Regions from separate parts of the Streptomyces sp. NPDC006326 genome, predicted to be linked through region 1. Evidence: riboswitches for the same ligand, from Rfam matches in the RefSeq annotation. Region 1 holds a riboswitch; the other holds the start of a gene.

Evidence for each region. A riboswitch is a leader RNA that binds a small molecule or an ion and turns the genes downstream of it on or off. The one in region 1 is predicted to bind guanidine.
Region 2: another riboswitch for guanidine. It lies ahead of ABZ128_RS08235 (multidrug efflux SMR transporter); the one in region 1 lies ahead of ABZ128_RS13260 (Ohr family peroxiredoxin).

The regions. Positions count from the first base shown of each region.
Region 1 covers NZ_JBEXRC010000013.1:59,659-70,838, reverse strand. The annotation lists gene ABZ128_RS13290 (hypothetical protein) at 1-1,147, opposite strand, end outside; gene ABZ128_RS13285 (hypothetical protein) at 1,393-1,590, opposite strand; gene ABZ128_RS13280 (VOC family protein) at 1,679-2,476, shown strand; gene ABZ128_RS13275 (VOC family protein) at 2,797-3,171, opposite strand; gene ABZ128_RS13270 (type 1 glutamine amidotransferase domain-containing protein) at 3,357-4,130, opposite strand; gene ABZ128_RS13265 (AraC family transcriptional regulator) at 4,425-5,444, shown strand; guanidine-III (ykkC-III) riboswitch at 5,498-5,560, shown strand; gene ABZ128_RS13260 (Ohr family peroxiredoxin) at 5,633-6,085, shown strand; gene ABZ128_RS13255 (hypothetical protein) at 6,072-6,518, shown strand; gene ABZ128_RS13250 (magnesium and cobalt transport protein CorA) at 6,920-7,942, shown strand; gene ABZ128_RS13245 (bifunctional serine/threonine-protein kinase/ABC transporter substrate-binding protein) at 8,040-10,406, shown strand; gene ABZ128_RS13240 (PP2C family protein-serine/threonine phosphatase) at 10,448-11,180, opposite strand, start outside.
Region 2 covers NZ_JBEXRC010000007.1:112,120-123,299, forward strand. The annotation lists gene ABZ128_RS08190 (GNAT family N-acetyltransferase) at 1-50, opposite strand, end outside; gene ABZ128_RS08195 (hypothetical protein) at 207-392, shown strand; partial or broken gene ABZ128_RS08200 (hypothetical protein) at 475-771, shown strand; gene ABZ128_RS08205 (DUF445 domain-containing protein) at 855-2,153, opposite strand; gene ABZ128_RS08210 (DUF1707 domain-containing protein) at 2,368-3,102, opposite strand; gene ABZ128_RS08215 (ATP-binding cassette domain-containing protein) at 3,206-4,177, opposite strand; gene ABZ128_RS08220 (ABC transporter permease) at 4,184-5,050, opposite strand; gene ABZ128_RS08225 (ABC-2 family transporter protein) at 5,085-5,930, opposite strand; gene ABZ128_RS08230 (transglycosylase domain-containing protein) at 6,106-8,490, shown strand; gene ABZ128_RS08235 (multidrug efflux SMR transporter) at 8,518-8,838, opposite strand; guanidine-III (ykkC-III) riboswitch at 8,870-8,945, opposite strand; gene ABZ128_RS08240 (co-chaperone GroES) at 9,019-9,369, opposite strand; gene ABZ128_RS08245 (DUF3618 domain-containing protein) at 9,416-9,733, opposite strand; gene bcp (thioredoxin-dependent thiol peroxidase) at 9,843-10,310, shown strand; tRNA gene ABZ128_RS08255 (tRNA-Leu) at 10,821-10,904, shown strand; gene rdgB (RdgB/HAM1 family non-canonical purine NTP pyrophosphatase) at 10,973-11,180, opposite strand, start outside.

The DNA.
Region 1 (11,180 bases):
CGGCGGCGGCGTCTCGGGAGCCCGACATGGACCGCCGCCAGTTCTCCCACACCACCTGGTCCGCCTCCCGCCGGATGGTGACGTAGAGCGCGCCGCAGCACCCCTCGGTGCAGTAGGCCTCCGCGAGCTGCACCTCGCGCGGCTCCGCCCCGGCCCGCAGCCGACCCTCGTCCAGCAGGTACTCGGGGCTGTTGGTGCGCCCGCGACCGAACACTGCCGGGACCACGGGGCGGCCGTCGATGAGTACGCGTGCCTCGACGGGTTCCCGGTCGGCGGGGTCGCCGGCCACCACCTCGACGCGGAACCTGCCGGGCGTCCCCGGGCGTTCGAAGGGCTGTCGTCCGGTGCGGCGGATCCAGTCGGCCCGTCGCCGCTCATCCGCCTCGCTCGCGGTGGCACCGGCTCGCGCCCATCGGGGTTCGGCCAGCAGCTGCCCCAGCGAGTCCAGCAGTGCCTCGCGCCGTCCCGGCGGCCAGTCCAGCAGGACGGCGGTGCCGCTGCTCAGGTCCAGGGCGAGCGACAGCAGCAACGCGGCGTTGCCGAGGGTGGCCGGCAGCAGGCCGGAGCGCGTGACGACGGTTTCGTAGAGGCGGGGCGCGTCGCGGTAGTCGAGGAGGTCGGTCGGATCGTCGGGTGAGCACCCCATCCGGACGAGCAGCCTTCCCGCGCGAGCGAGCAGGTCGGTGTCGGAGGGGGCTTGGTCCAGCAGATCGGGCAGCCGGGGAGCCTCCGCGATCCGGCGGGCCGTCGCGCTGTCGAGGAAGCGGGGCGAGGTGGGGAAGGCGATGAGCTCCGAGCGCACAGCCTGCCGGTTGCCCGTCCACAGGGCATGGGCGAGGGGCTGAAGTTCGCCGCGGCCCGCATGGAGCGCGAGCCAGAGGACGGCGGCAGCTCGCGGATCGAGGATGTCGAGCGCGTTGACCGCTGGGCCGGCGAACTCCCGGAACTGGCCCAGCACGGAGAGAGCGGGGACGTCCTCGGGCTCTCCGAGGCGGATCAGCAGGGCCAGGCCGGCGGTGACGGCGGGCACGGTCGTACCGGTCCGGATCAGTTGCCGTCCCAGGGCGCGGGCCGCGCCCCACTGCTCGGCCGGCAGGGACAGTCCGGTGACGGCGGACTGGACCAAACGCGCGTGGCGGCCGTGCAAGCCGACTTGTTCGAAGCGGCGGTGCAGGGTGGCAGCGTCGTCCGGGAGCGGGCTGAGTGCTTCCCGGATGGCGCTTTGCGCCTCTTCCCAAGGGAGCGGGTCCTCGCCCGCTGCGGTTTTCCGGCGCGGGCGTAGTGAGTAACCGCGATGGGGCGGGACTCCGTCAGGGGACTCGCGCAGCAGGCGCAGGGCGTGGTCGTACAGAGCAGGCGGCGGAGTGAGCGCGTTGCGCTCTTCCTGGGCGCTCACCGGGTGAAGTGGGACTCGATTCCGTAGGTCATGAACGCAGCCTGCCAGCCGGTCGGTGTGGTGTCGAAGGGTTTTGCGCTGCGCCGCCCCGGGTGGGAGTCGTCCTCGAAGCCCACGTCGCAGCGGCCGGTGATGCGCCCCGAGGTCGGGCGCAGCGGTGTTCTGCCGGCCTCCTGCCCCCACGCGGAACTCACCCGCTCGGCCCGATTCCGGGCGTGTGGCGCGGGTAGGGGACGCCCCGTCCTTCCCCCGAGCGGTATCCCGGAGGCATCCGTGCCCGACATGAACGGCCCCTACAAGCCCGGCACCCCGTGCTGGGTCGACCTGATGGTCCCCGACCAGCAGGCGGCCATCGACTTCTACTGCGACCTCTTCGGCTGGCAGGGCGAGATCGGCCCCGCCGAGCAGGGCGGGTACGCCGTCTGCACGCTCAAGGGCAAGCCCGTCGCGGGAATCATGAAGGCGATGAACCCGGACGGAACGGTCCCCGACCCGCTGCCACCGACGGCGTGGACCACCTACCTGTCCACGGACAGCCTGGACTCCACGATCAAGGCCGTCACCGACGCGCACGGCACGGTCATGATGGGCCCGATGGACGTCATGGACCTCGGCCGGATGGCCGTGATCGCCGACCCGACCGGTGCCGTCGTCGGCCTGTGGCAGCCCGGCACCTTCGACGGCGCGGGCATCGTCAACGAGCACGGCGCACTGATCTGGAACGAGCTGACCACCGGCGACCTCCCGGCGGCGGCCGCGTTCTACTCCGCCATCCTGCCCGTCACCACGGCCCGCTCCCACATGCCCGGCGCCGAGGGCTACATCGAGTTCAAGGTCGACGACCGCGCGGTGGGCGGAATGATGGACCTGAGCAAGCTGCCGCCGGGCGTGCCCCCGCACTGGCAGCCGTACTTCCACGCGGACGACGTCGACGACCTCCAGGCGGCCGCCGTCCGCGCCGGCGGCACCGTCCTCGCCCCGGCCTTCGACATGGCGGCCGGCCGCATGGCCGTGCTCGCCGACCCACAGGGCGGCGCCTTCTCCGTGATCACCGCCTCCGCCCCGGACCAGCCGGCCTGACGACGCGGCGCGGGCGGCGGGTACGGCAAGACGGCGCGTCGAGGTCGCGTGGCGTCCTGCCGTACCCCAGCCGTCAGAACGTGGGGGCGAGCTCCGATCCAGAACGTGGGGTCGAGCTCCCATCCCCAGGTGTGGTTGCCGATCTCGTCTGCATAGTCACACTGGCCCGCTCGTCCGCCAGCCGGGCGAGGTGGGCGTCGCGGGCGGTCTCCCACAGCATGCCGGTCTCCGGCGCCGGGTAGCCGTTGGCGGCGATGTCGTCCAGTACCGCCGCACCGGGCCGCGGGAGCCCGGTACGGGGAACCCCTCCGCATGGTGACTCAGTGGACGCAGAGGCAGAAAGGATGGCCGGCGGGGTCCGCGTACACCCGCCAGTTGGCGTCCGGGCGGAGCTGGTCCGTCCGCTCCAGCACGGTCGCGCCGAGGGACAGCGCCCGGCTCTCCTCCCCGTCGAGGTCGTCGACGTCGAAGTCGAGGTGGAGCTGCTGGGGGCGCTCTTTGCCGGGCCATTGGGGCGGCTGGTAGCCGTCCACGCGCTGGCAGGCCAGCGGGGTCCCCTCGAACCCGTGCACTTCGACCCAGTCGGGATCGTCCGGGTCCGCGACCACGCGGCCGCCGAGCAGAGCCGCGTAGAACTCCGCGAGCCGTACCGGATCGGCGCAGTCCAGCGCAACTGCCTGCAGTTTTCGAATCACTTCCCACACTCTCGTTCTTCGGGCCGCTGCCACGACGGCCCGCACTGGAGGGGTCGTACCCACCGCCGCGGCCGGCATGCCTGGTGATACGCCGGTCGGATGCCGGGCTGTCGCGTGAGGCGGCACGCGCCGTTCGTCAAGTGCCGCCACCACAGCCCCGTATCCGCACCGCGGACCGGCCGGGCTCACCCCGTCCGGTGCACCGCTCCCGTCTCGTGGGCGCGGACCAGGGCCACGTACTCCGCCGCCAGGCGGTGGCAGTCGCCGGGCCACCGTGCGGAGACGTAGTTGCCGTCCCTGACGGTGAAGCCGCGGCCGGGACGGGCGGCGGAGTCGCGGATCGGCAGCGGCGGGCCGGTGAGGAAGTGGCTCGGATCGGCGAGGGCCGCGGTGACCTCCGCCTGCACGGTGGTGCGGTACGTACGGTAGTAGCGCCCCAGCCAGAGGCGGGTGAGGTTCCATCCGGTCAGCTCCAGCAGGGACGTCAGAGCCGTCGTCCGCCGCCCGTGCAGGACCGAGCGCCCCGTGGCGGGGTCCTTGGCGCGGGCGGCGAGCAGCACGCCGTGGCAGACGGCCCCCACCGGCAGCCCGCGGATGAAGACCCGGGCGAACAGCCGCTGGGCGGTGGCGTCCTCAAGCAGCGTCCGCATGCCCGCGGCATGGCCGCCGGGTACGAAGAGGCCGGTGACCTCGGCCGGGTCGACGTCCGCGTACGAGGAGGGGGCGAGGAACCAGGGGTCCTCGGTGAGGCGGCGGTAGGCGGCGAGCTCGGCGCGGCGGGTCATCAGCCAGGGAGACAGCCAGGAGAAGCCGAGGTCCGTGAGCCGGCGGTCGGCGAGCGCGACCTTCCCGCCGGGGGTGGCGAACCGCACCTCGAAGCCGGCGTCCCGCAGTGCGGCCCAGGGCACCGCCGCCTCGGTCGGGTCGTAGTCGCCTGCGGGGAGCAGGAAGAGAATCACGGCGTACTCCTCTGAGCGGTGCTGATCGGGGCAGCGGGCCATCGGGACAGCGACAGGGGCAGGAGGCCTCCCCCGCGCTCCGCGGGCCCCGGTCCCCCGGTCCCCGGCCCCTGGATCCCCCGGTCCTCCGGTCCCCGGCCCCCTCGGTGTCCGACGGCCGACCTTAAGCAGCCGCCCAACGGTCCGTCATTCACTCCCGCGGCCAATCCGTTGACTCCCCGGACCGGCCCTCCGGGCGCCCGCCGGCGCGTGACGGTGTTGACGAGGGGGGTGCACCCGCATTGACTGGCGGCCGTGTCCGCCATCGAGCCGCCCACCGTCACCGCGTACTACGCCCTCGCCGTCCTGAGCGCCACGACGGAGGGCGTCGGCGGCTCCGGTTCCTGGACCTCCCCTACCGACCGGCTGGAGTTCGGCGAGATGCGCGCCCTGTGGGAGACAGTGCTCGGCTCCCGGGACGCCGGACCGCACACCGGGCTCCTCGTGGGCGACCGCATCCGGCCGGAGGGTCTGCACGTCCTGGGCCACCTCGTGCTCACCTGCGCCAGCCTCTCGGACGCCGCGCGGGCGGCCGAGCGCTACCACCCCCTGGTGAGCCAGGCGGGCACGGTGACCCTGCACCGCAGCAGCGGCGTCAGCCGGGTCTGCTACCGGCCGACCGTCGACCCGGCGGCCATGCACCCCCAGCAGGTGGAGGCGGTCATCAGCAGCATGGTGCGGGCCGCCCGCTGGATCGCCGGCGACGACTGGGCGCCCCTGGCCGTGTCGTTCGCCCATCCCCGTGCGGGCTCGGCAGAACCGTACGCCCGCGTCCTCGGCTGTCCCGTCGGCTTCGACGCCCCGGAGAACGCGATCACGGTCGCCAACGAAGACCTCGACAGGCGCCGCCCCCTCCACGATCCGACGCTCAACGCCCTGCACCGGGCCTACGCCGACCGGCTCCTGCACCAGCTGTCCGAGGCCGCAACCGTCACCGGGCGCGTGCGGCAGTGGCTGGAAAGCGCCGCCCTCGCGGACGCGGGCCCGGAGGGCCCTGCCGCGGAACTCAACCTCGGCGTCCGCAGCCTGCGCAGGGCCCTGCACGCGGAGGGCACGTCGTGGCGGGCGCTCCTCGACACCGCCCGTCACAGCCGGGCCAGGCGGCTGCTGGAGACCACGGCCCTGCCGTTGGACCGGGTCGCCCCCCTCGTCGGCCTGAGCGGCGCCACGGCCCTGGTCCGTGCCTTCACCCGGTGGGAGGGCATGGCTCCCGGGGCGTACCGCAGCCGGCACCGGCCCGTGGCCCCTGACCGCGGCGCGGCCGACGGCGGGTGAGGAAGGTCACCGCCGGTCCGGTCCCGGCCGGCCGTGCCCCGTTGCTAGATTGTCCGGCGGCCGGATCCCGGCCCCGGACGAGATGCGCCGTACCCGGTTACGCACGACGACGCGCAGGTGCTGCACGAGCAGCGCCGCCGCTGTCCGCACCCGGGCAGCGTCCTCGTCGAGCAAGATGGGCCGAACCCATGACCGTGCCACTCACCCGCAGCCTGTACCGGACCACCGCGCATGCCGCCGGGGGCCGTACCGGATCCGTCCGCACGGACGACGGGCGGCTGGAGGTCCGTCTCGCCCCGCCGCGCAAGAAGGTGCCGGGCACCACCAACCCCGAGCAGCTGTTCGCTGCGGGTTTCGCCGCCTGCTTCACCTCTGCGCTCGCGGAGGTCGCCGCCGAGTTCGGGGCGGATGCCTCGGCCGCGCGCGTGGCCTGTGAAGTGCAGCTCGGCACCACGGACACGCCTGCGGGCTACGGCCTCGCCGTGACCCTCACGGTCAGCCTCCCGGGGTGGCGGGCAGCGGACCTCCAGCCCCTGCTGCACCGGGCGGACGCGGTCTGCCCCTACTCCCAGGCGGTGCGCGGCAACGTACCGCTCACCCTCCTGGCCGTGGACGACCCGGCCGTCGATGACCGTGCCTGAGCCGGGTGCGGGCCGCTTCCCGGGCGGTCCCGGTGTCCCGGTTCCCGGCCACGGCGCGTGGCTGCGGCGCGGGATCAGCCGGAACGGCGGACCCCTTCTCGAAGACCGCGAGGTGGTGTGGCTGCAGGCCGGGCCGTACTACGCCGACAGCCGGGGCTTCGCCGGTACGACGTCCTTCGACGGCTCCCAGGTGCACTTCCACCACCTCACGGGCGAGCCCGGCGAGGACGCGGGCACCTTCCGGTGGGAGGGTGCGGACCTCGTCGAGCGGGGCACCAACCCGGACGGCAGCACTTTCCTGGAGATCTGGACCCCACTGCCCGGCGCCGACGGGGCCGGCGGTTCGTGGATCGGCCCGGACCACCACGTGGTGCGGGTCGGCCGGCACGTGGTGCACGTCGATGCCAGCGCGGGTACGTACTGGCGGCTGTGACCCGCCTGTGGTGGGGGTGCCTCTACCAGGGGACGACCTCCCCCTGGTGGTCGAGGTACTGGAGACCGGGCTTCCCCCGGTGGCGCTCGATCGTCTCCACCAGCCCGGGAGCCGCCGCTGCTCGCCCCGCGCGGCCACCAGGAGGACCCCGCGGTGCGGCTGCCGTTGGCCGGGCACTGGTACACGGACTGCCGGTCACCCTCCGCCGGCCGGTGTCTCAGGACCAGGCGAGTTCCACCCCACCGCCTGGTTCCCGCCCTCGAAGTCGGACAAGCTCGCCGAGGTTCGCGCGAGGATCGACCGGCTGACCGCGGCCATCCGCCCGGCATGAGGCCGGCGCCGGGTCGTGCCCCTCGGGTGCTCGGAGCCCTGGGAAGCGGCCGGTGATGCATGAAAACGGCATGGTGAAGCATGCGCGTGAGATGGAATGCGTGATGTACGAGGAACGGTCCGGCCGGTCGGAGGTCGTGGAGTGCGGGCTGGAGGACGAAGCCTGCCGGCTGGTGCTCAAGCGGCTGCGGGAACTCGGTGAAGGGGAGTTCGGGTGGGTGCGTCTGGTCGATCCGGCCGAGGCGGAGCTGGTCCAGTTGGCAGACGAGCTGGGCCTGCATCCCCTTGCGGTCGAGGACGCGGTCCAGGCACGGCAGCGCCCGAAGCGCGAGCGCTTCGGCAATGTGCTGGCCGTGGCCCTCAAGACGCTCTGGTACGTCGACGCGGACACCGCCGTGGAGACCGGGGAACTGATGGTTTTCGTCGGACCCCGGTACGTGCTCACCGTGCGGCACGGCCCGGTCGACCCGGCAGCAGAAGCCGCCCGCCGCCTTGCAGCCGACCCCGGCATGCTGCGTTTCGGCCCGCTGTCCGTCCTGCACGCCGTCCTCGACGTGGTCGTGGACGCCTACAGCGACTCGGCGGACAAGGTGCGGGCCGCGCTCACCCAGCTGGAGGACTGCGTCTTCTCCACCTCCCGCGTGGACCACACCGAGGCGATCTACTCCCTCAAACGCGAGGTACGGGAGTTCCGTGACGCGGTGCAGCCCCTCGTGCCTGTCCTGCAAGGAATCCTGACCGGCCCGGCCCAGGAGGGGCACGGCCACCCGCCGAAGGTGCTGCCTTACTTCCGCGACGTCGCGGATCACCTGAACCGCACCGACACCGAGGTCCGTTCCCTGGACGAGCTGCTGAACTCGGTTCTGGACGCACAGCAAGCGCGGGTGGGGACCTGGCAGAACGACGACATGCGGCGCATTTCGGCCTGGGCCGCGATCTTCGCGATCCCCACCATGGTCGCCGGCGTCTACGGGATGAACTTCGAGCACATGCCCGAGCTCGGCTGGGGCTACGGCTACCCGCTCGCCCTCGGACTCATGGCACTTGCGTCCGGGCTCCTCTACCGCGTCTTCCGCCGCAACGGCTGGCTTTAGCGGGTGGCGCACCCGGTGGTGCCGATGTCGTGCCGAGGTACGTGATCAGGCCACAGTTCCGTCACCCGACCGGCCGGTCAGGTCCTACAGTATCCGCGTGACCGAGCAGAACTCCGAACTCATCGCCGGGCGGTACAAGCTGCTCGAACGCATCGGCCAGGGCGGTATGGGCCGTGTCTGGCGGGGCGTCGACCAGCAGCTTTTCGGGCGGGAGGTCGCCATCAAGGAGATCCTCTTCCCGCCCGGGCTGGAGGACCACGACCGCGCCACGCTGCTCGGGCGCTTCACCGGCGAGGCCCGCGCGGCGGTCACTCTCAGCCATCCCGGGATCATCACCATCCACGACGTCGTGGAGCACCGCGGCGCCCCCGTGATCGTCATGGAGTTCATCCGGGGGGAATCCCTCGCCGCGGCCATCCGCCGGCAGGGCCGGCTGCCGGTGCAGCGGGTGGCGGAGATCGGCTCGGCCGTGCTCGACGCGCTCGCCGAGGCGCACGACGCGCGGATCGTCCACCGCGACATCAAACCGGACAACGTACTCCTCACCAAGGACCGCGTCGTCCTCACCGACTTCGGCATCGCGCATCTCGCGGACGCAACGACCAAGCTCAGCCACAGCGGGATCGTCATCGGCACCCCGCAGTACATGCCGCCGGAGCAGTTGGAGGGCAAGCGCCCGACTCCGGCCAACGACCTCTGGGCGCTCGGCGCCACCCTCTACCACGCCGTCGAGGGGCGTCCGCCGTTCGACGCCGAGGGACTCCACGCCCTGGCCGTGGCCGTCTTCACCCGCCCCCACCGGAGTCCGACCCACGCCGGCCCGCTGGCCCCCGTGCTGGATGCGCTCCTCACCAAGGACCCTGCGCAGCGCGCCGGCGCCGCCGAGGCCGCCGAGCTGCTGGCCTCGGTGCTGCGGTCGTGCCGGTCCCGGGCAGACGCAGCCGCCGATGCCGTCCCACCCGAGGCCGAGCCGGTACCCGTACCGGACACGGTGGTGGAGACGCCGTACCCCTCGCCCCTGCCGACGCCGACGCCGACGCCGACGCCGACGGCCAGGGATTCCGCTTCGAGCCCCGACACCCTCCGCCACCGGGTACCGGACCGGCCGACCAGCCCGCCCACGCCCGTGCCCCCGGCCGAGGAGGAGCTGGTACCGCTCGGGGGGACGGGCCAGACAGGGCGTGGCGAAGGCGTATCCGCCCGGCGGCGTACCCTCACCCGGCGCTCCACGCTCCTCGGGGCGACCCTGGCCACGCTCGCCGTCGGCTCCGTCCTGACCTGGACGCTCACCCGTGACGATCTGCCGGGCGGCGGCGGGGCGGCCGGCAGCGGCTCCCCTGCTGCCCCCGTCACGGTGGTGATCGGGGTGGACGCACCGCTCAGCGGCGACCTGTCCTCCATGGGCGTCGGCATCAAGAACTCCGCCGACCTGGCGGTCAGGACCGCCAACCGGACCAGGCACGTGCCCGGCGTGAACTTCGAGATCAAAGCCCTGGACGACGAGGCCACTCCCGCCAAGGGCCGCTCCAACGCCGCGCGGTTCGTCGCCGACGAGAAGGTGCTCGGGGTCGTGGGACCGCTCAACTCCGGCGTCGCCCGGACTCTGGTGGAGCCGCTCGGCCAGGCCGGCCTGGTCAACGTGTCACCGGCCAACACCGACCCCGTGCTCACACTGGGCCCCCACTGGGCCGACGGCACCAAGTCCCGCTCGTACAAGACGTATTTCCGCACCGTCGCCACGGACGTCGACCAAGGGCCGTTCGCCGCCCGGTACCTCCACGACGAGGCCCGGAAGTCCAAGCTCTACGTCATCGACGACGACAGCGCCTACGGCACCAGCCTCACGTCGGGGTTCAGGAGCGAGTTCACCAGGCTGGGCGGGACCATCGTCGGAACGGACCACGTCGATCCCGCGCAGAACGACTTCTCGGGCGTCGCCTCGAAGGTCCGCTCCTCCGGCGCCGACGCCGTGTACTTCGGCGGCTACTACACCACCGCGGGGCCGCTCTCCCAGCAGCTCAAGCAGGGCGGCGTGACCATTCCGCTGATGGGGGGCGACGGCGTCTTCGACCAGCAGTTCATCACGACCAATGCGAAGGCCGAGGGCGACCTCGTCACCAATATCGGCCTTCCCGCCGAGGGCCTGGCCGGTGGAGCCGACTTCCTCTCCCGGTACCGGACGGCGGGGTATCCGGAGGCGGCCGGTTCGTACGGCCCTTACGCGTACGACGCGGCCTGGGCCGTCATCGAGGCGGTGAAGGCCGTCGTGACGGCCAATGGCGGAACGCTCCCGGCGAATGCCCGGGCCAAGATGCCGCAGGCCGTTGCGGAGCTGGCGTTCGACGGCGTCACGGGCCGCGTCGCCTTCGACGAGTATGGCGACACGCTCAACCGCCAGCTGACGGTGTACGCGGTGAAGGGTGGCACCTGGACGCCCGTGAAGAGCGGCCCCCGCACCCCCTGACCGAGTCGTACGCGTCAGGCCACGGTACGGCCGGCCGCCGCCTATACCGGCTGCTCCTGGCCGTGGGTGCTCTTCGTGCACCGCACGGCGAGGACCGCGACGTCGTCTTCGAGCCTTCCGCCGCTGTAGTGGCGCAGGGCCTGATGAAGCCGGTCGAGCAGTTCGCGGGGTGCCGTCGGGCTTTGCTGACGCATCCACTCCGGCAGGGGGAAGAACTCGCCGTCGCGGTCCCTGGTCTCCGTGACACCGTCCGTGTAGAGCAGCAGCTGGTCACCCGGAGCGAAGATGAGGGTGTCGACGCAGTACTGGTCGCCGATGAGTGTCGCGAGGTTGAGGGGCGGGGAGGCGGTGGTGGGCTCGACGACGCGGATCTCGCCGCGGCGTACGAGCAGAGGAGGGGGGTGTCCGCAGTTGAGAATGCTCACGCGGCCTCCGCCGTGGGGGAACTCGGCCACAAGAGCGGTCGCAAAGCGCTCCGGCAGGTCCAGAGCGGGGAAGGCAGCGCTGTGGCGGGAGATGCTGACTTCCAGGCGGTGGACGACCCCCCTCAGGTCCGGCTCGTCGAACACGGCCTCCCTGAAGCTGTTGATCACCGCTGAGGCCGTCCCCACCGCGGACAAGCCCTTGCCGCGTACGTCACCGATGAGCAGCCGGACCCCGAACGGTGTGTCGACCGCCTCGTAGAAATCCCCGCCGATCCTGGCCTGCTCCTGGGCTGCCAGGTACAGCGATTCGATCTCGACGTTCTCGATGCGGCGCGGCAGTGGGCGCAGC
Region 2 (11,180 bases), on a different contig from region 1:
TCGACCAGTTCGTCCGCGAGGTCGAGGACGGCCTGTCCGTAGCAGATCACGATGTCCGAGCTCCTCGTTTTTCCCGTTTGGGGTGGGAGAGTGAATGTATGCCCCTCCGGTTCCGGGAGCACGTATCGCACGGATCCGGCGAGTGTGCGACAAATCCCCTCCCCGAGCTCCGTGTCGAGCGGCCCGGCACGCGCGTTGAGCAGCCCGTGCACGGACTCGACAGACTGCTGCGGGCGGCCGGCGGCTGCGCCCTCGCCTTCCTTCTCGTCCTCGGAGTGGTGGCGCTGCTGCCGCCCGCCGTCCAGGACGCCGTACCGGATGCCGTGATCGGCGGGGCCGTGCTCGTGCTCGGGGCGCTGGGTGCTCGGCGGGCGGTCAAGCCGCCGCGTTAGCCTCGTCCCCGGAGAGATCTCCGAGACGATCTCCGAGACGATCTCCGAGACGGATCCCGTACAGGACGAAAGAGGAGTGCGCATGGCGCGCGTACCGAGTTCCGCAGTGGCCGCCGCCGGACTCGTCGGCGGGTACGCCGTCGCCCGGTGGACCGGGAAGCGCCGGCTGGGCGGTGTCGTCCTCGGCGCCGCCGGCCTCGCCGCCGGGCGGGAATGGCACCGGCGCGCCGGAGCCCCCGCGGCCGCAGGGCTCGGCGCGCTCTACCTCGCCGGCTTCGCGGGCGCGCACCCGCTGGCCAAGAAGGTCGGGGCCTGGCCGGCCGTCCTCGGGGCGGCGGCCGCAGTGGCGACGGCGTCCTGGTTCGCCGCCGACGCGCGCTGCCCGCGGGCCGGCGGCTCCGGCCACTCCGGCCACTCCGGCCACTCCGGCGGCGCCGCCCACCCCGTCCGCTCCAGCCGCGGCTACGCCCCCAGCGCCCGCGACACCGAGTAGATCAGCAGCCCGGCCAGGGCGCCGACCACCGTGCCGTTGATGCGGATGAACTGCAGGTCCCGCCCGATGTGGGCCTCGATCTTCCGCGACGTGTGCTCGGCGTCCCACCCCGCCACGGTCTCGGTGATCAGCGAGGTGATCTCCGCGCGGTAGGTGGTCACGACGTACACCGTCGCGCCCTCGATCCACCCCTCCACCTTCCGCTGGAGCCGGCCGTCGGTCGCCAGCCGCGCCCCCAGCGAGATCAGCGAGGAGCGGACCCGCAGGCGCAGCTCGCTCTGCTCGTCCTCCGCCGCCGAGAGGATCATCGACCGGATCGCGGTCCAGGCGGAGGCGATCACGTCCTGGACCTCCTCCCGCTCCAGGATCTCGGTCTTCAGGCGCTCCACCCGGGCCCGGGTGTCGGTGTCCGCCTGGAGGTCGGCGGCGAAGTCCCGCAGGAAACGGTCCACCGCGCCGCGCGCCGGATGCTCCGGCATGTCGCGCATCTCGCCGAGGAAGCGCAGCAGCTCCTTGTAGACGCGCTCGCCGACCTTGCGGTCCACGAAACGCGGAGTCCAGCCGGGGGCGCCGCCCTGGACCGCGCCCATGACGGACTCCGCGTGCGTCACCAGCCAGTCGTACGCCTTCGCGCACACCAGGTCCACGACCTTGCGGTGACCGCCGTCCGCGACGACCCTCTCCAGGGTCTTGCCGATGCCCGGGGCGATCTCGGCGCTCTCCGCCCGCCGGGTGATGGCCTCGCCCACGACGGCCTGCACATCGGAGTCCCGCAGCACGGTGAGGGCGCCGCGCAGCGCCGTGGCCAGCTCGGCGGTGACCCGGTCGGCGTGAGCCGGCTCGGCCAGCCAGGCGCCGAGGCGGCCGCCGATGCCGAGGGCGTGGAGGCGGGCGCGCACGACGTCGGAGGAGAGGAAGTTCTCGCCGACGAACTCGCCGAGGGAGATCCCGAGCTGGTCCTTCTTGGTCGGGATGATCGCGGTGTGCGGGATGGGCAGGCCGAGCGGCCGCTTGAAGAGGGCGGTGACGGCGAACCAGTCCGCGAGCGCGCCGACCATGCCGGCCTCGGCGGCGGCCCGGACGTAACCGGCCCAGGCGCCCGCGCCGGTGTGCTCGGCCCAGGTCGCCAGCACGTACACCAGCGCGACCAGCCCCAGCAGGCCGGTGGCGGTCGCCTTCATCCGGCGCACGCCGCGCCGACGCTCCTCGTCGGCCGCGCTGAACACGAAGCGGGTGCCGCTGCCTCCGGCTGTGGTGCGGTTGTCCACGTGCTCCTGCCTTCCCCCGGGCGCCGGGTTTGTCTGCATAGCATCCGACTCCCGGGACGGCCGTGAAGTTCCCGGCACGCCGTTTCGCTTCCCCTGATGAGTACGGGGGCCTACGGCCACAGCGCGCCCGGACCGGCCACGGCCCCTCCCCCACCGGCGCCCCACCCGGCCGCTCCGAAGCCCCCGCGGCCCGCCTACCCGGCAGCCCCGCCCCCTACAGCTCCTTGCGCAGGTCCGGGCCGCCCCCCAGGCGCTTCGGGGACTTCGGGGACTTCGCCGGCTTCGGGGCCTTGACCCGGACCTCCACCCCGCCCCAGAAGGCGAAGCCCGTCACCACCACGCGCGGGGCGCCCGGGCTCGTCGGGCCCTGGGATTCCCGCTGGTCGAAGGCGCCCATGAAGCCGAAGCCACGGACGTCGACCTCCACCCCCGGCGGCACCGTGATCTCGATGCCGCCCATGATCGCGACACAGTTGATCACCACCTCGCGTTCCGCGAACCGCGCCTCCCGCAGGTCCAGCTCACCGCCGCCCCAGAAGGCCACCGCGTTGAAACGGGCGGGCACCGTCCACCCGCCCTTGCGCTGGAAACCGGACATGACCGCGACCGCCGTCGCGGAGGCCCCCGGGACGCCCCCGCCGCCGATCCGGTCCCGCCAGACCTCCGCCCCGGTCCCCGTACCCGTACCCGCCCACGCGCCCGCCCCCGCTCCCGCCACCGGCGACGGCGCCCCGGCCGGAGCGGTCCCCGCCGCCGGCAGGTCGCGGGTCAGCGGTTCCAGCTCCGCGTAGGTGCGCGACGTGTACGCCGCCTCCAGCCGCTCCTCGAACTCCTCCATGTCGAGCCGGCCTTCGGCGACGGCGTCCCGCAGACGCTCCACCACCCGTTCGCGGTCGGCGTCCGACGCCCTCAGCTCCGGCAACGGCTTCTCCGGCCGTTCGTCAGTCATGCCGACCAGCCTATGCAGCCGGGCACGGGAGTTGTAGGACTTGACCCCGGCCCGGACCCCGGTCCCGACCCTGATTTCTCCCCACCCCCGGAGGGCAATCCCCTCAGCCCCGGCCCGCGTACATCCGCGCGATCACGTCCTCGATGTCCGGTTCCCGGATCGACAGGTCCAGCAGCGGGTACCGCGCCGCCACCTCCGCCACCAGCGGCGCCGCCGGGGCGCCCGCCGGGAAGGCCAGCCACTGGCGCGGCCCCTCCACCTTCACCACCCGCGCCCCCGCCACACGGATCGGCGCAAGCTCGCGTTCCAGGTCCAGCACCAACGTGCGTTCGCTCTCCCCCACCGTCCCCGCCCCGTGCAGGCCGTCCACCGTGCCGTCGTACATCAACCGCCCGTGGTCGATCACCATCACCCGTTCACACAACTGCTCGATGTCCTGGAGGTCATGGGTGGTGAGCAGCACCGTCGTCCCGAGTTCCGCGTTCAACTGCCGCAGGAAACCCCGTACCTTCGCCTTGCTCACCACGTCGAGCCCGATCGTCGGCTCGTCCAGGTACAGCACGTCCGGGTCGTGCAGCAGCGCCGCCGCGATGTCCCCGCGCATCCGCTGCCCCAGCGACAGCTGCCGTACCGGCACGTCGAGCAGCTCCCCCAGGTCCAGCCGGTCCACGCAGCGCTCCAGGTTCTCCCGGAACCTCGCCCGCGGGATCCGGTACATCCGGCGCATCAGCCCGTACGAGTCCTTCAGCGGCAGGTCCCACCACAGCGTGGTGCGCTGCCCGAACACGACCCCGATCCGGTGCGCCAGCCGCATCCGCTCACGCGCCGGGTCGATGCCCGCGACCCGCAGCCGGCCACCGCTCGGCGTCAGGATCCCGGTCAGCATCTTCACCGTGGTCGACTTCCCGGCACCATTGGGCCCGATGTAGCCGACCACCTCGCCCCGCGCCACCTCGAAGCTGATCCCGTCCACGGCCCTGACCTGCCGTTTCTCCCGGCGTACCAGCCCCACACGGCGGCGTACCTCGAAAACCTTCTCGACCCCGTCCAGCGAGATCAGCGCATCCCTGCCCACAACGGCTCAGCTCCCCGTGCTCCGGTACATACGAAGACCCGCCCGCCACGCCAACGAGGCGGGCACGAACACCGCGAGGGCGACCAGCGGGCTCAGGTACGCCACCCAGCCCGGCAGCCCCAGCGGATCGGGCCGCCCCAGCAGGTGCAGTGCGGGCAGCCAGTTGACGAACGCCAGCGGCACGATGAAGGTGACCGCGCGCACCAGCTCCTTCCCGAACACCGTCGGCGGGTACTGGAGCATCGTGTTGCCCCCGGCCGTGAAGGAGTTCTGCACCTCCGCCGCGTCACCGGCCACGAACTGGAACGCCGCCCCCGCCACCATCACCGCACTGAAGATCCCCGCCCCGGCGATGACCATCACGGGCACCAGCAGCACCTTCCCCACCGTCCAGTCGACGTCGAGCGCCGACAACGCCCAGCCCAGCACCACCAGCCCCTGCCCGGTGCGCCCGATCCGGCGCAGGGCGAAACGGTCCGCCGCGATCTGGGCCAGGACGGGCACCGGGCGCACCAGCATGGTGTCCAGCGAGCCGTCCCGCACCCGGAGCCCGACCCGGAAGGTGTTGCCGAGCAGCAGGTCGGCCAGGCCCAGCGAGGCCGAGGAGGAACCGTAGAGCAGGGCCGTCTCGGGCAGCGTGAAACCGCCCAGGACGTCCACGTGCGAGAACATGATGAAGATCGCGACGAAGTCGAGCAGCGTCAACGCCGCGTTCCCCGCCGTGGACAGGAAGAAGGACGTCCGGTAGGTCATCGTCGCGCGGATCCACATCGCGACGATGAGCCCGTAGCCGCGCAACCCCTCCACGACACGGCTGCGTTCGGGCACCAGGAGCGGCCCCGCCGGCCTCCCCGGCCCGAGCCCCGGGGCCATCTCCCCGGCCCCCGCCTGCACCCCCGCCTCGGCCTCAGCCACCCTGGACCACCACCTTCCGGGTCGCGGCCGACTGCACCAGCCGCCCCAGGCCCAGCAGGACGAGCGCCCACCCGGCCTGGAACCCCAGCGCCCGCACCACCCCCGCCGGCCCGCCCTCGGCGTACGTGCCCATCAACACGTCCAGCGGCACCTGCAGCATCGCCGCCCACGGCAGCACCCGCACGAACTCCCCGAAAGCCCCCGGGAACACCGTCAGCGGCAGCAGCACACCGGAGAAGAAGATCGTGACGACGTTGGCCATCATGTTGACCCCCGTTCCGTCCATCAGCCAGAACGCGGCCAGCGCCAGCAGGTAGCGCACCGCGAAGCTCACCGCGAGCCCGAGCAGGAAGGACACCAGGAACAGCAGCCAGCGCACCGGATCGGCGGGCAGCGCCAGCCGGAACGCCAGTGCCCCGGCCAGCAACGGCACCACTCCGCGGCCCACCAGCTGGAAGGCGGACCGCCCGAGGTCCGCCGCGAGCCACCACAGTTGGAGGTCGACGGGCCGGTACAGGTCCACGGCGACGTCCCCCGTGCGGATGCGCTCCTGCAACTCCTCCTGGAAACCACCGCCGATCAGCGCGCCCGCGGCGAGCAGCGACTGGCTCACCCATACGAAGGTCAGGGCCTCGGCCTGGTCGTAGCCGCCCAGCCCGGGGCGCTCGTCCCACAGGGCGACGTACGTGTACGCGAGGATGAAGCCGAAGACCGTGTTCGTGAACACACCTGCGGCCGTCGCGGTCCCATAGGCGGCGTAGCGCCGGAAACCACCGACGGCGACGGCCAGATAGAGGCGGCCCTGCTGCGCGGCTGCCCGAAGCGTTCTCCGGCGCACCGTATCCCTCCGTTTCCCGGATCGTTCCTACGAGGGCCAAAGCGCGCGAGCTTAGTGCGGAGGGGCGATCCACGCGACCGAATTACGCCCGTCCGGCGCGTAATGGGCGGCCATCAGGTAGACACCTTGGGGTACAGACGTGGATGTTCCGCACGGCGCCGAGGAGCCTTGGACGATGAGCGACCAGTCACCACCACCTGGCTGGACGCCTCGTGACCCGGACACCCCCGACCGGCCGGCCGGCCCGGACGGACCGCCCGCCCGACGCCGGCGGACCGGCCGGCGCCGCTTCTTCCCCACCTGGCGCATGCTCCTCGGCGCCTTCCTGCTGCTCCTCCTGCTCGTCTGCGGCGCCCTCGTCGCGGGCTACCTGCTGGTCGACATCCCGCCCGCCAACTCCGCGGCGACCGCGCAGTCCAACCTGTACCTCTACTCCGACGGCACCGAACTCGCCCGCGACGGTGAAGTCGACCGGGTCAACGTCCCCCTCTCGCAGGTCCCCCGCACCGTGCAGGAAGCCGTACTGGCCGCGGAAGACCGGGACTTCTACTCCGAACGCGCCGTCGATCCCAAGGCCATGGTCCGCGCCGCCTGGAACACCCTCTCCGGCAAGGGCAAACAGTCCGGCTCGACCATCACCCAGCAGTACGTCAAGAACTACTACCTGGGCCAGGAACAGACGATCAAACGCAAGGTCAAAGAGTTCTTCATCGCCATCAAACTCGGACGCGAAAAATCGAAGCAGTACATTCTTGAGGGCTACCTCAACACCAGCTACTTCGGCCGCAACGCCTACGGCATCCAGGCCGCCGCCCAGGCCTACTACGGCAAGGACGCCGGAAAACTCACCACCGCCGAAGGCGCCTACCTCGCCACCCTCCTCAACTCCCCCAGCGCCTTCGACGTCGTCTCCCACCCCCAGAGCCGCGAACGCGCCCTCGCCCGCTGGAACTACGTACTCGACGGGATGGTCAAGAAGCAGTGGCTTTCCGCGCCCGAACGCGCCGCCACCACCTTCCCCGAACCCGGCAAGGTACGCCCGGCCGCGGGCCTGTCCGGGCAGCGCGGCTACCTCGTCGAAGCCATCAAGGACCACATCACCGAACGCAAGATCCTCGACGAGACCACCCTCGCCGAAGGCGGCTACCGCATCACCACCACCATCGACAGACGCCGCCAGAACGCCTTCGTCGAGGCGGTCGACGACAAGATGGCCGACAAACTCGACCCCGAGACGCACAAGACCGACCGCTTCGTACGCGCCGGCGGCGTCTCCATCGACCCGGCCACCGGCAAGGTCGTCGCCCTCTACGGCGGCTTCGACTACACCAAGCAGTACGTCAACAACGCCACCCGGCACGACTACCAGGTGGCCTCCACCTTCAAACCGTTCGTCTTCGCGGCCGCCGTGGAGAACAAATCCCGCACCCAGGACGGCCGTCGGATCACCCCCAACACCCTCTACAACGGCGACAACAAACGCCGCGTCGTCGGCACCCGCACCCCGTACGCCCCCGAGAACGAAGGCCGGCAGTCGTACGGGGACATCACCGTCAACACCGCCACCGACCTCTCCGTCAACACCGTCTTCGCCCAGATGGTCGTCGACGTCGGCACCGCCAAGGTCAAGGAAACCGCCGTCGCCCTCGGCATCCCCGAGAACACCCCGAACTTCGTCACCGGCCCCGCCATGGCGCTCGGCACCATGCAGGCCAGCGTCCTCGACATGACCCAGGCGTACGCGACCCTCGCCGACCACGGCCGCTACACCCCGTACACCTTCCTGGAAAAGATCAGCAAGGACGGCGAGGACCTCCACCTGCCCGACCGGACCCCCCGCCAGGCCGTCAGCCGCGAAGCCGCCGACACCACCACCTCCATGCTGGTCAGCGTCGTCGACAACGGCACCGGTACGGCCGCCCTGGCGGCGGGCCGCCCGGCCGCGGGCAAGACCGGCACCGGCGAACTGGACCGCTCGGCCTGGTTCGCCGCCTACACCCCCGACCTGGTCACCGTCGTCGCCATGATGGGCCAGGACCCCGACACCGGCACCCTGGAGTCCCTCTACGACGCACTCGGCGAAGCCCGCATCGGAGGCGGCGGCTACCCGGCCCGGATCTGGGCCCAGTACACGAAGACGGCCCTCGAAGGCACCGACCCCGTCGACTTCGACCTCGAACTCCAGCCGGGGGCGGCCCCCTCCCCGCCGCCGTTCACCCCGAACAACCCCGAGCAGCCGCCGGGCAGCACCCCGCTCCCGCCGGCGCCGCCGTCCCCGCCGGGCCGGCCCCACCGCCCCGGCCGGCCCAGCCCGCCGGCGGACGGGCAGGACGAGGAGGGCCAGACCGAAGGCGGCGAGGACGAGGAGGGGCAGACCACCGGGGGCGAAACCCCCGGAGGCGGCACCGACACGGGCACCACCGCCGGAAGGACCGGCGGCACCACGGCCGGCACCACGGCCGGCACCGGCTCCGGAACCACCGCCGGCGCCCTCGGCGGCGCCGGCGCAGGCGGCACCGGCGGCCGCCGCTCCCGCCCCCCGGCCGAGTTCCTGGAATGAGCCCGCACCCCGCACGGAGGGGACCGGTCAGTGACCGGCCGTGGCCTTCAGCCCCACCACGGCCACCAACAGCAGACAGATGAAGAAGATCCGGGCGGCCGTGACCGGCTCACCCAGCACCGCCATACCGAGCACCGCCGCCCCCACCGCACCGATGCCCACCCACACGCCGTACGCGGTACCGATGGGCAGCGTCTTGGCCGCGTACGACAGCAACACCATGCTCGCGACGATGCCCGCACCGGTGAACACGCTCGGCCACAGCCGCGTGAACCCCTCGGTGAACTTCATACCGATCGACCAGCCGACTTCGAGCAGTCCTGCGACGAGAAGAAGAACCCAGGCCATGACAGGCACCTCCGGAACGAGAGCGGAACGGGGTGCGTCGTCTTGTCGTCCAGCCACGGCCACCCGGTACGGCGCGTCTCGTCGGGGTCCCACCACCGTAGCAAAACACGAAGAAAGGGACCGGTGACAGACGTCACCGACCCCTCTCCGCGCAGATACAGCCGGTCAGGTCAGAGCAGGTCAGAGGTACAGCCCGGTGGAGTCCACGGACCCCTCCAGCCGCTCCGCGGCCACGGCGTGCAGATCCCGCTCGCGCATCAGCACGTACGTCGCCCCGCGGACCTCGACCTCGGCCCGGTCCTCGGGGTCGTACAGCACCCGGTCGCCCGGCTCCACACTGCGCACGTTCTGCCCGACCGCGACCACCTCGGCCCAGGCCAGCCGCTTGCCCACGGCAGCGGTCGCCGGGATCAGGATGCCGCCGCCCGAGCGCCGCTCGCCCTCGGGCGTGTCGGACTTCACGAGCACACGGTCGTGCAGCATGCGGATGGGCAGCTTGTCGTGGGTGGTGGTGTTGGTGTTCTCGCTCACGCCCCGAACCTACCCGCCCCCACCGCGCCCCTACGCCGCAGGGTCATCAGCGCTTGCGCCGCGCCGACAGCACGATCAGCCCCACGAGACCCACCGCCACCAGCGCGACCGGCACGATCCGCTCGGGGCGCGGGGCGCCGTCCTCGTGCCGGAAACCGTCCTTCACGTCCGTGACGAGGCGGTTCACGGCGACGATGGCCCGCCCGGCGGTGTGGTCGACCGTGGAGGCGACCCTGGCCTTCGCATCCCCGATGATCGTCTTGGGGTGCATCCGCACCCCGATCTCGTCGAGCGTCTCGGCGAGCTGGTCACGGCGGCGGATGATGTCCGCCTCGATCTGTGCGGGGGTCCTGGCTTCCGACACCGCGCTGCCTCCGTCGTCGTGGGTGGTGGTCATGGGGGGCGTGTTCCGCCATGCACAGTCTGTCAGCTTAGTCTCGTGGCGTATCGATCCCCTCCCGAGGAGACCAGCGATGAGTGAGCGACTCCAGCCGGGCGACAGCGCCCCTGCCTTCACCCTGCCCGACGCGGACGGCAACGAGATCTCGCTCGCCGACCACAAGGGCCGCAAGGTGATCGTGTACTTCTACCCCGCCGCCCTGACGCCGGGCTGCACGAAGCAGGCCTGCGACTTCACGGACAACCTGGCCGTGCTGGCCCAGGCCGGCTACGACGTCATCGGCGTCTCCCCGGACAAGCCGGAGAAGCTGGCGAAGTTCCGCGAACAGGAGCACCTGAAGGTCACCCTGGTCGGCGACCCGGAGAAGAAGGTCCTGGAGGCCTACGGTGCCTACGGCGAGAAGAAGCTGTACGGCAAGACGGTGACCGGGGTCATCCGCTCGACGGTCATCGTGGACGAGGAGGGCAAGGTCGAACGCGCCCTCTACAACGTCAAGGCCACCGGCCACGTAGCCAAGATCATCAAAGACCTGGGCATCTGACCCCACCACCCGGCCCACCCCGAAACGGCCCGCACCAACCGGTGCGGGCTGTTCCGTTCATCGGACGAACTCCCCCTCAGCCGCTCGACCATCGACCCGTGACTCCATGCGAGGACTGCACGCATGTCCACAGGACGGAGGAGCGCCATGGGTGACCCGTTCGCGTCGGCAGCAGCCGCCTCCACGACCTTCCGCGAACGAACCACCGCCGCGTGCGCCGCAGGGTGGCACAACTCGGACCCGAAACCTCCCACTTCACGCGACGCGCCTGGGGCAGGACACCCGCTCGCGCGCCGCGACCCGTGGCACCGGACACGCTCACGCTGCTCCCCGACGGTCGCCCCGCACGAACCGCGCGCGGCTGACCTCCGATATCCGTGCCCCAACTGCCACAGCCCGACGGACACGTGGTGCCGCAGGCGCCGCCCCGAGTCCTTCGCCTCCCCGGCCTCCGCCCCGTAGACTGAGCGAAGCCCAGCCTGACTCAATGTCCGATTTGGGCGGGATGTCGCGGTTGTGGTGGAATTGGCAGTCACGCTGGGTTTAGGTCCCAGTGGGGTAAAACCCGTGGGGGTTCGAGTCCCCCCAACCGCACACGCATACCGAAGGCCCCGTACGCAGCCGCGTGCGGGGCCTTCGGCGTGAGCCGGGGCATCGGGCCCTCAGTCCACCAGGGCCCGGATGAACGGGACCAGCGCGCGGAAGGCCTTGCCGCGGTGGGAGATGGCGTTCTTCTCCGCCGGGGTCAGTTCCGCGCAGGTGCGGGTGTCGCCCTCCGGCTGGAGGATCGGGTCGTAGCCGAAGCCGCCCGTGCCCGTCGGGGTGTGGCGGAGGGTGCCGGGGAGGCGGCCCTCGACCACGCGTTCGGTG